One region of the Pseudoalteromonas piratica genome, then DNA from elsewhere that is predicted to be linked to it. Evidence: predicted binding sites of a transcription regulator. Region 1 holds the regulator's gene; each other region holds the start of a gene.
The links. Region 1 encodes FNR, which switches genes on or off when oxygen is low (the NO sensors DNR and NnrR bind a similar motif). Its sites were predicted from a motif close to TTGATCTAGATCAA; they were not measured.

Region 1 (3,285 bases):
TCGCAGCTTTTAAATTGCAAGATAAAATTCGCGATCGTGCAGAAGCCACGATAAACGATTTAAGAGACAATAATCTTGATTTGCAGGTATTAACGGGTGATCCTTCAAATGCTGGTAAAGAGCTTGTTCACAGCCTAGGTATTAGCAATATAGAAACAGGCTGTAGCCCTGCTGATAAACAAAATGTAGTAGAAAAACTCGCAGCTAAAGGCAAAATTGTTGCAATGGTGGGCGACGGTGTAAACGACAGTCCAGTATTTAATAGCGCGCATTTGTCTATTGCCATGGCATCTGGCGCTGATATCTCAAAAAATACAGCCGATGTGGTGTTATTAAACAGTGAATTAAACGCCATTAGCGGTTTATTTGATACTGCCAAACTAACACGTCGTGTTATTAAACAAAATTTAGCCATATCACTATGCTATAATGGCTCAATTCTACCATTAGCTGCAATGGGGCTAGTGCCACCATGGGTCGCGGTTATCGGTATGTCAGCAAGTTCACTTATCGTAATTGGCAATTCATTACGACTACTTAAGTAAGGGGCACGAGTTGTGAGCATCATTTATGTATTAATTCCAATTGCGATATTACTCGTCATCGTTGCAATTGGCATCTTTTTTTGGGCGGTACGTAGCGACCAATTTAATAATTTAGACAAGCAAGCTCACAGTATTTTATTTGAAGACGACAAAGAGCAGCACAACAAAAGTAATGACAACTAGTCAGTTAATATCTGCGTTGATAATGGGCTTACTAGGCAGTGGACACTGCTTAGCAATGTGCGGCGGTGTGGCCTCATCGTTAACCTTAGCGGTAAAAGATAAATCGCAAGTAAAGCGCTATACCCTACTCTATAATCTTGGCCGCACCTTAAGTTATTGCATTGCTGGTGCACTTGCAGCCGGGATAAGCCAGCAATTTGCATCTCGTTCTACCTCTTTTTCATTTGTCCTATCAGTATTAAGTGGCGTGTTTATGATTTTAGTTGGCCTATACATTATGCGACTAACATTCTCACTTAACTGGATTGAAAAAGTCGGTAAATTTGCAATTTGGCAGCATTTAGTCAAATTGAATAAACGATTATTGCCTGTCAATAGTAACGCAAAAGCGTTAGCTTACGGTATGTTGTGGGGTTGGTTGCCCTGTGGCTTAGTCTATTCTGCCTTGCTTTTTTCTATTTCGATGCAGTCAGCTGTATATGGTGCAAGCTTTATGTTGTTGTTTGCTATAGGGACTTTACCGGCCATGGTTGGACTTGCTTTTGCTGCAGATAAATTCAAACAGATACTTAACCATAATGCAGTGCGAATGGTGTTTGGTAACATCTTCATTTTCTACGGTTTATACCTTTTGATAATTGCGTTATTATAAGGTTTTAGTATACATTATTCTCGTTTTACGTTTTCTCTAGGTGTGTCATGGAATTGAGCAAAAAATCAGTGTCAAAAAACTGCGCTATCAAGTGTCAGGATTGCAGTATTAGTCAACTGTGTATTCCTGTTTCGCTTAACAGCGAAGAAATGGGTAAATTAGACGATATTATCGAGCGTAAAAAACCACTTCATAAAGGGGATTACCTTTTTGAAGCTGGCCAACCTCTTCGTTCTATTTACGCTGTTCGCTCAGGTTCATTTAAATCATACACACTCACTGAAAGCGGTGAAGAACAAATAACTGGATTCCATCTCGCTGGCGATATTGTCGGCTTTGACGGTATTAGTACCATGAGCCATCGCAGTTACGCGCAAGCAATGGAAACGGCCATGGTATGCGAAATTCCATTTACAACCCTGGATGACTTGTCAGGCAAATTACCGAAATTACGCCATCAAGTTATGCGAATGATGAGTAATGAAATCAATTACGACCAAGAGATGCTGTTAATGCTTAACAAAAAAACAGCAGAAGAACGCCTGGCCGCTTTTTTAGCGAACCTTTCAACACGCTTTGGTGAACGCGGATTTAGTAAAAAAGAATTCCGTTTAACAATGACCCGTGGTGAGATAGGTAACTACTTAGGTTTAACGGTTGAAACCATCAGTCGCCTGCTTAGCCGTTTCCAAAAAGCGGAAATCATTAAAGTAGAAGGCAAGTTCATTACAATTCTAAATACTGACGAATTATTCAAAGTCGCTTCTATTAAGTCTTGATCTAAAACAAAATATTCTATTAGAAACCTTTCAAATTAGTTTAAATCCATTACACTGGATTTATAGTTTGGGAGGTTTTTTATGAATACCATCAAAAAAATTCTTGCGGTTATCGACCCAAGTAAAGAAAAACAAATTGCATTAAATCGGTCATTTGAGTTGGCTAAAAAGTCCGGCGCACAAATTACTGCTTTTTTATCTATCTACGATTTTTCCTATGAAATGACGACCATGTTAAGTCGTGAAGAGCGTGATGCAATGCGTGATGCAGTGATTAACGATCGAAAAGAGTGGATTAATTCTCTTATTGCAGAACAAGCGAGTGATATTCATGTCGACTGCCAAGTAGTTTGGCATAACCGCCCTTTCGAATCGATTGTTGAAACGGTATTAGAACAACAATATGACATCGTCGTAAAAGGCACACACCAACACGATACCTTAAAATCTGTAATTTTTACACCAACAGATTGGCACCTTATTCGTAAATGCCCTGTGTCGTTATTGTTAGTAAAAGAACACGATTGGCCAGCTGGCGGGCAAATTTTGGCAGCTGTGAATGCGTCAAGTGAAGAAGAAACTCATCAAGCACTAAATCATACAATTTTACAAGAAGCTAAGTACCTCGCTGATTTAATTGATGGAAATTTAAATGTTGTGAATGCATACCCAGGCACACCAGTTAATATTGCTATTGAGATACCAGAGTTTGACGCGGGCCAATACAGCGAATCAGTTAAGGCGCATCACATTGCTGCAACTCAGAAATTAGCAGAACAATATGACATTGAGTCAGATCATTGCTTTGTCAATGAAGGACTCCCTGAGGATGTGTTACCCCAAGTCGCAAACAAAATTGATGCCGAGCTCGTTGTGATGGGCACAGTGGGACGTACCGGTATTAGTGCAGCATTAATTGGTAATACAGCAGAGCATGTGATTGATAGTCTTAACTGCGATGTATTAGCACTTAAACCAGAAGGTTATAAAAGCCCGTTAGATAAGTCTTAACCTCAATAAAATTTTCACCTATAATACGCCCCTTTATTTGTTCTAGGGGCGTATTTGTATGTCGCATTCAGCAGAAGCTAAAGCGAAATATAACCTTAATAAGTTACAGAAACGA
Region 2 (3,285 bases), 130 kb from region 1:
ATCGCTCTGGGTCGATGGTCGCAGAGGTAATAATCAGTTTTAAATCGGGGCGTTTCGGTAACAGGTTTTTCAAATAACCTAAAATAAAGTCGATATTTAAACTGCGTTCGTGCGCTTCATCGATGATAATGGTGTCGTATTGATTTAAAAATCTATCTTGTTGAATTTCTGCAAGAAGCACACCGTCAGTCATTAGTTTTAAATAGCTTGAGTTTGATACTTGGTCGCTAAAACGAATTTTAAAACCGACTTTCTCACCAATAGTAGTGCCAATTTCTTCAGCAACACGGGCAGCTACGCTGCGCGCCGCCAATCGGCGCGGCTGGGTATGGCCAATTAGCCCGGCAACGCCGCGGCCTAATTCCATACAAATTTTGGGCAACTGCGTAGTTTTACCTGAACCGGTTTCACCTGCCACAATCACCACTTGGTTCTCACTAATGGCTTTTTTGATGTCGTCTTTTTTCTGACTAACCGGTAAGTTTTCTGGGTAACTTACTTTCGGCAGGTTTTTTAAACGTAATTCACGCGCTGCAATGCTTTTCTCAATATCTGAGGTGATACTTGAAAGTACTTTAAGTTGTTTTGCTTCATCGCTAATTTTTTTCACACCATCGAGTCGGCGCTTAAAGAGAAACTGATCTTTTTTAAGGCAATTTTTGAGAAGTGAATACAGTTGCTGTTGTGGATTAGCCATAGATAAATAAAGCGGAAATTCAAAAGCCTAATAATACCAAAATGATAACCATAAAATAAGGGAAGCATTGCGCTTCCCTAATTTAAATTTTTACCAAATAAGTATTTATTCGTCTTTAAAAATTGCCACATAGGTTGGCTGATTCGCCATTTTAGATGCGCGATACATGCCTTTGGTGTTAAATGGCAAACTGATATTACCTTTATTATCAACAATAATTACGCCCCCAGTGCCCCCAATTGGCTTTAGCACCTCATGAATAACCTCATCGCCTGCTTGTTTAATGGTTTTGTTTTGATATTGCACACGTGCACAAATATCTGACGCCACACTGTAGCGAATAAAATATTCGCCATGGCCGGTTGCAGACACAGCACAAGAGCGATTGTCGGCAAATGTGCCTGCGCCAATTACCGGTGAATCACCAATACGACCAAAGCGTTTAGCAGTCATGCCACCTGTAGAGGTACCTGCGGCAAGGTTTCCGTGTTTATCTAAAGCAACAGCGCCTACTGTGCCCATTTTATATTGTTCAGGCAGTTCGCGATGATTGGCTTGATAATTTTCAGTTTTATTAAGTTTCTTTTTGGCTCGTTGTAATGCTTCAAAACGATGTTCGGTATCGAAAATGGTATTCTCAACCAGACTCATGCCATTTTTCTTAGCAAACTGCTCTGCGCCTTCACCGCTTAGCATCACATGCACTGACTCTTCCATCACCAAACGCGCTAAATCGATAGGGTTTTTAATATGTTTTACACCCGCAACTGCACCTGCTTGACGGTCACGCCCATCCATAATTGAGGCGTCAAGCTCATGGTGGCTATCATAAGTATAGACAGCACCGATACCTGCATTAAAAAATGGCGAGTTTTCTAAAATATTAATTGCAGTGGTCACTGCTGTTAAACTCTCACCACCGTTTTCAAGCACTTTATAACCTGCCTCTACCGCTTCTTGCAGTTTAGCGCGATAAGCCGCTTCTTTTTCAGGTGTAAATTTACTTTTATCTATGGTGCCAGCACCGCCATGAATAGCGATAGAAAATGGCTGCTCGTTTGCAGCAAACGCACTGGTAGATAAAAGCGCTGTAAAGAGCGCCGTTGCGAGTGATTTATTCATTAGTATTTTCCTTTTGTTACTGTCTAATTTGCAAGGCAATTGGCTTTATTTCAAGCATTTTCGATGAACCACATAAAGACAGTCTTTTTTGTTCTAGATCAACGCAATTGCTTCACAGCGGCGTAGATTAATAAGTAAAGAATAGGAGGCATTATGAACAAAAACGCGATTTTAATTGAGCTTAAAGAAAAGCAAATCGAACTAAGTAAACGCATTAATGCTATTGGTTCAGACTTTAAAAAAGGTCGTTCGCAAGATTTTGCTGAACAAGCCACTGAAAGTGAAAACGACCAAGTGCTCGATGGTATTCGTCACGAAGCAAATTTAGAACTTCAACAGGTCAATGCTGCCATCACTCGCTTAGAAAATGATAATTATGGCATCTGTAGCCGTTGCGATAATCCAATATCAAGCGAGCGTTTAAACGCATTACCCTATGTACAAACTTGTATTAACTGTGCCCAATAAGGATTAACAACCATGTTTATCGAAAAACACGACATGCATCATGAATTCCCTGAATTTAATGAAGAAATTCGCGAATTAAAAATGACAAATGCGCACTTTTCTAAACTATTCAAAGAGTATCATGAGCTGGATCATGAAGTGATCCGCATCGAAGAAGGGGTTGAAAATACCACGGATGCGTACTTAGAAAAGCAGAAACTACGTCGTTTACACTTAAAAGATGAGCTTTATTCAATGCTTAAAGCGCATAAAGAAAACTAAATACACATGCATAAAAAAAAGCGCCGATTGGCGCTTTTTTATTAACGTTTTATAAGCTCAATTAAGCTTCTTGCTCTGCTTTAAGACGTGCAAGACGGTTAACTTGAGGCATTGACGTTAAGAATGAGTAGATTGGTGGTAAGTAGCCACGCTTACGAAGTTCTAGAAACTCTTCGTCAGCCATTTCATTTAGCTTCTTCTCGTCGATTAGGTAGATACCGTTGATATCGCGCTTCTCGCCTTTGATTTCAAGCGTTAGAGTTTGTGCGATAAGTAGTTCTTTATCTGCTAAGAATTTTGTGAATGCCGCAGTTACTTGCGAGAATTCAACAAATGCAATTAAACCTTCTTTACGACGCTTAAGGTAATCTGTCTCTTCACCTTTCTCATCGAAAAGTGCATTACCTTCTTCTTTATTTACAAGATCGCTTGATTCGTTAATACCAACGAATAACTGGTCTTCATTCTCTGGGTTTTTGCTAAGTACTAACGGGTAACGCGTTAGTGCGTGAGGAAGGTAAGCACCTTGCCATTTGCCGTCTTTCACAAACAGGTTTTCATTTGGCTCTAAACCAAGCATTGCAACTGGCTGGAATTCACCTGTTTCGTTATTTTTTACAAATACGATTGGGTATTCGTTAGCTACACGTGCAAATTCGTGTGCAACAACTGGTACTAAATGTTGATCTTTAACTAGGTCTGTGTTGAAACCGTTTTTAATTTTAACATCTTTGTGT
Region 3 (3,285 bases), on a different replicon from region 1:
GGCTAGGTTCGGAATACCAATTTCGAAGTGGTTGGTGCGCTGCTCCTCATCTGGAATAGCGAACAAGAGTAAAGGTGCGCCTTTTTCTGTGTGCCAAACACCCTCCATTGCGGCAATTTTTTGTGGTTGATGCTCAAGCGTATTTAAGCCATGTAAATCACCGACAAACGCTTGAAGCGGCGCAAGCACAGCGGCAACGATCAGTGCAACTTTTAGCGTGAGCTTTGGTGCTTGTTTGTCATCACCTTTAAGTAAACGATAACAACTGATACCAATAATTAGAAAGCTTGCTGTTAGACCCGATGCAAGCAGCATATGGGCTAAACGGTATGGAAAACTTGGATTAAAGATAATGGCAAACCAATCTGTCGGGAAAGCAACACCATCACGCATTTCAAACCCAGTGGGTGTTTGCAACCACGAATTAAGACTTAAAATCCAAAATGCAGAAAGCGTGGTGCCGAGTGCGACGATTAAACAGGCAAGTGTATGCACTTTAGGTGGAACACGTTTAATACCAAATAACATAATCCCGAGAAAAGTCGCTTCTAAGAAAAACGCAGTGAGAACTTCATAGCCGAGTAAGGGACCTGCTATATTACCGACTTTTTCCATAAAGCCAGGCCAATTCGTACCAAATTGAAATGACATGGTAATGCCACTTACGACACCTAATGCAAAAGAAAGCGCAAAAATTTTTACCCAAAAACGATAAGCACGCATCCAGACGGGGTTACCCGTCATATCAAATCGGACTTTAAAGAACACTAAAAACCAACACAAGGCGATTGTAATGGTAGGAAATAAAATATGAAAACTAATGTTGGCAGCAAACTGTATGCGTGAAAGCATTAATGTATCCAACATAAAAACCCCCAAATATAAGGCTATACATGCTGTTTAAAAAGAAGCATTAAATAGCACGACATCAAAAAACGTAGATTTACGGTATAAAAAAAGCGGTATGGTTAATTACCATTACCGCTTTTTAAAACTTTATCTTTAAAATCCAGTACTTTAACGACTCCGGAGCCGAGCTTCATTAAAGTCGTTAACTTCTCTGGACTCATACTCTGTAACTCACTTGCCCACACTGTAATTGTTTCGAGTAGGTCATGGATCTCTGCCATTTTATCTTGCGCATAGGCTTCTTCCGCATTGGCAGGTTCATCAATAATAGAAGCGCGCAAGAGAGACAGGGTTGGGTCCATCTCTCTTTTTCTGCGCTCTTCGAAAACTCGGTTGGCTAACTGCCAAATATCGCCTGCAGGCGCATAGTAGTCTTTTCTGTCACCAGGTTTATGAATAACAGACACTAAGCGCCAGGATTGCAATTCTTTAATCGCCATACTGACATTACCACGAGAGATATTAAGTGTTTCGGAGAGATCAACAGCACTCAATGGTTGTTCACTCATCAAGAGTAGGCCCATGATCTGACCGATAGTACGATTAAATCCCCAACGACTGCCCATTTCGCCGCAGTGCATGACAAAACTTTCGATTTTTGGTGTTAGCAACATTCTAAACTTTCAATAATTTCTGAAACTTTAAATAATAGTAAACCTATGCTTGATATAGATCAATCTTTTCTTTTGCTTAAAACTTATAAATATTCGTGAGATCAATAAAAGAATAAAAAACTGTGATTACAATAACGTTTTAGCCAGCGAGTTAATCGAGAGTCACTGTTTTGTATGTAAATAAGAAAAGTGGCATATCAGTGTGGTAGTTTATTTCAGTGATTAAATTGTCATGCTTCATAAAATACTTAGAACAATGATTTTTATACGCTAGCAGCCAAATAAATAACGCCTTACCCTGTTACTTCATTTATAAAAATGATTAACCTCAGCGGCCAACAGTCTTAACAGTAAGTTAAAAAATCGTAAAATAGAGTTTAATTATTTCTCTTAATGCTTCTATACTGTTATTGATAATAAATGTACAAAAAAACAAATGCTTAATAAATTTAACTCTCTCATTGTCGCTGTCTGTTATGGAATTAAACTATCGTTTTTTTTCGCTAGCTTCACCGTTTATGCCAACTACACAATTGGTGTGATTGGCAAAACCAAAAATGACAGCTTTTACATCCAGTCATTTAAAGGGTGTCAAAAACTAGCCGAAACAACACCTGATTTAACGTGTATTTATGATGGTGCTGAGGATTTTCAAGATATTCGAGGGCAGTCGTTAAAAGTTAATCGGTTAATAGATGAGGGAGTAAGTGCATTATTAATTTCAATTACAGACTCGGAATTTTTGACAAATAGTGCGTTAAAAAGAGCGTATGAGAAGAATATTCCGGTTGTCACCTTTGATTCAGATTTATTACCACAACACCATGATTATCGCCTAGCATATGTTGGCACCAATAATTTTGATTTTGGCGTAGCGCTTGGTAATTATGTTAAAAATAATATTACGCATAAAAATACAATTTGTATGCAGTCTGGTCACCCTTCAACACCTAATTTGAACGAGCGAATAAAGGGGGTGCGATTTGCACTGAGTGGTCAAAGCCTGCACCGATTAAAGGGGCAACAAGGGTGGTATGAACATGAGTTGTGTCCGTTATACAGTCTAGGAAAGCGCGGCCTTGCTTTAAGTCAAATGATTGGCAAGATTAAAATGCAGCCGTCTCCCATCTTTGTTGCGGTTGCTGGATTTGCCCAGTTTAATCCGCGTTATATTGACCAAATGGCATTGTTCAAAAATAAAATAAAGAGTGATAAAGCGGTGATTGTTTCTGCTGATACTGAATCCTTGCAGTTAAAAGCACTCAAAAAAGGCCTTTCAACCGTTAATATCGGTCAAAAGCCTTTTGAAATGGGCCAAAAGGGGGCACAGTACCTTTACCAATATTTGCAAAATAAAGAGAAACCTAAACAAGAGTTTACTTATTTAGGTTTTCACTATTGCAATAAAGAGAACGCAGAAAGCTGTACTGTTAATTATTGATATCACGTCTTTATTTTCTAAAGCATAGGAATGATAGAACAGATTAATAATCCGGCCATCAGCCAGTTAAACAGCTTTACTTTTATTGGTGATTCAATAAACCGTTTCATTTGTTTTCCCATTACTAACCAACAGCAGATGGATGGAAAATTGACGAGTATAAAAATTGCAGTAACAGTGAGCACGGCGCTTAATGTTTGATCGCTAGCATAAATAGCGTTAACACTTATTGCCATTGTCCATGCTTTAGGATTGACCCATTGAAACAAACAAGCTTGTTTAAAAGTAAACGGTTGGGCGGAGCACGAGCCTTGGTCACTA

Region 2: the regulator FNR is predicted to act here: its motif matches at 1,908-1,921, upstream of OM33_RS09575 (TraR/DksA family transcriptional regulator).
Region 3: the regulator FNR is predicted to act here: its motif matches at 1,573-1,586, upstream of OM33_RS18030 (GbsR/MarR family transcriptional regulator).

What each region holds. Positions count from the first base shown of each region.
Region 1 is NZ_CP009888.1:2,184,762-2,188,046, reverse strand. It holds gene OM33_RS10205 (heavy metal translocating P-type ATPase) at 1-545, shown strand, start outside; gene ccoS (cbb3-type cytochrome oxidase assembly protein CcoS) at 558-728, shown strand; gene OM33_RS10195 (sulfite exporter TauE/SafE family protein) at 718-1,380, shown strand; gene fnr (fumarate/nitrate reduction transcriptional regulator Fnr) at 1,428-2,159, shown strand; gene uspE (universal stress protein UspE) at 2,241-3,170, shown strand; gene ttcA (tRNA 2-thiocytidine(32) synthetase TtcA) at 3,229-3,285, shown strand, end outside.
Region 2 is NZ_CP009888.1:2,050,316-2,053,600, reverse strand. It holds gene hrpA (ATP-dependent RNA helicase HrpA) at 1-697, opposite strand, end outside; gene OM33_RS09580 (isoaspartyl peptidase/L-asparaginase family protein) at 803-1,819, opposite strand; gene OM33_RS09575 (TraR/DksA family transcriptional regulator) at 1,973-2,287, shown strand; gene OM33_RS09570 (YdcH family protein) at 2,300-2,548, shown strand; gene OM33_RS09565 (SapC family protein) at 2,610-3,285, opposite strand, start outside.
Region 3 is NZ_CP009889.1:740,689-743,973, forward strand. It holds gene OM33_RS18025 (cytochrome ubiquinol oxidase subunit I) at 1-867, opposite strand, end outside; gene OM33_RS18030 (GbsR/MarR family transcriptional regulator) at 969-1,523, opposite strand; gene OM33_RS18035 (substrate-binding domain-containing protein) at 1,960-2,964, shown strand; gene OM33_RS18040 (LysE family translocator) at 2,982-3,285, opposite strand, start outside.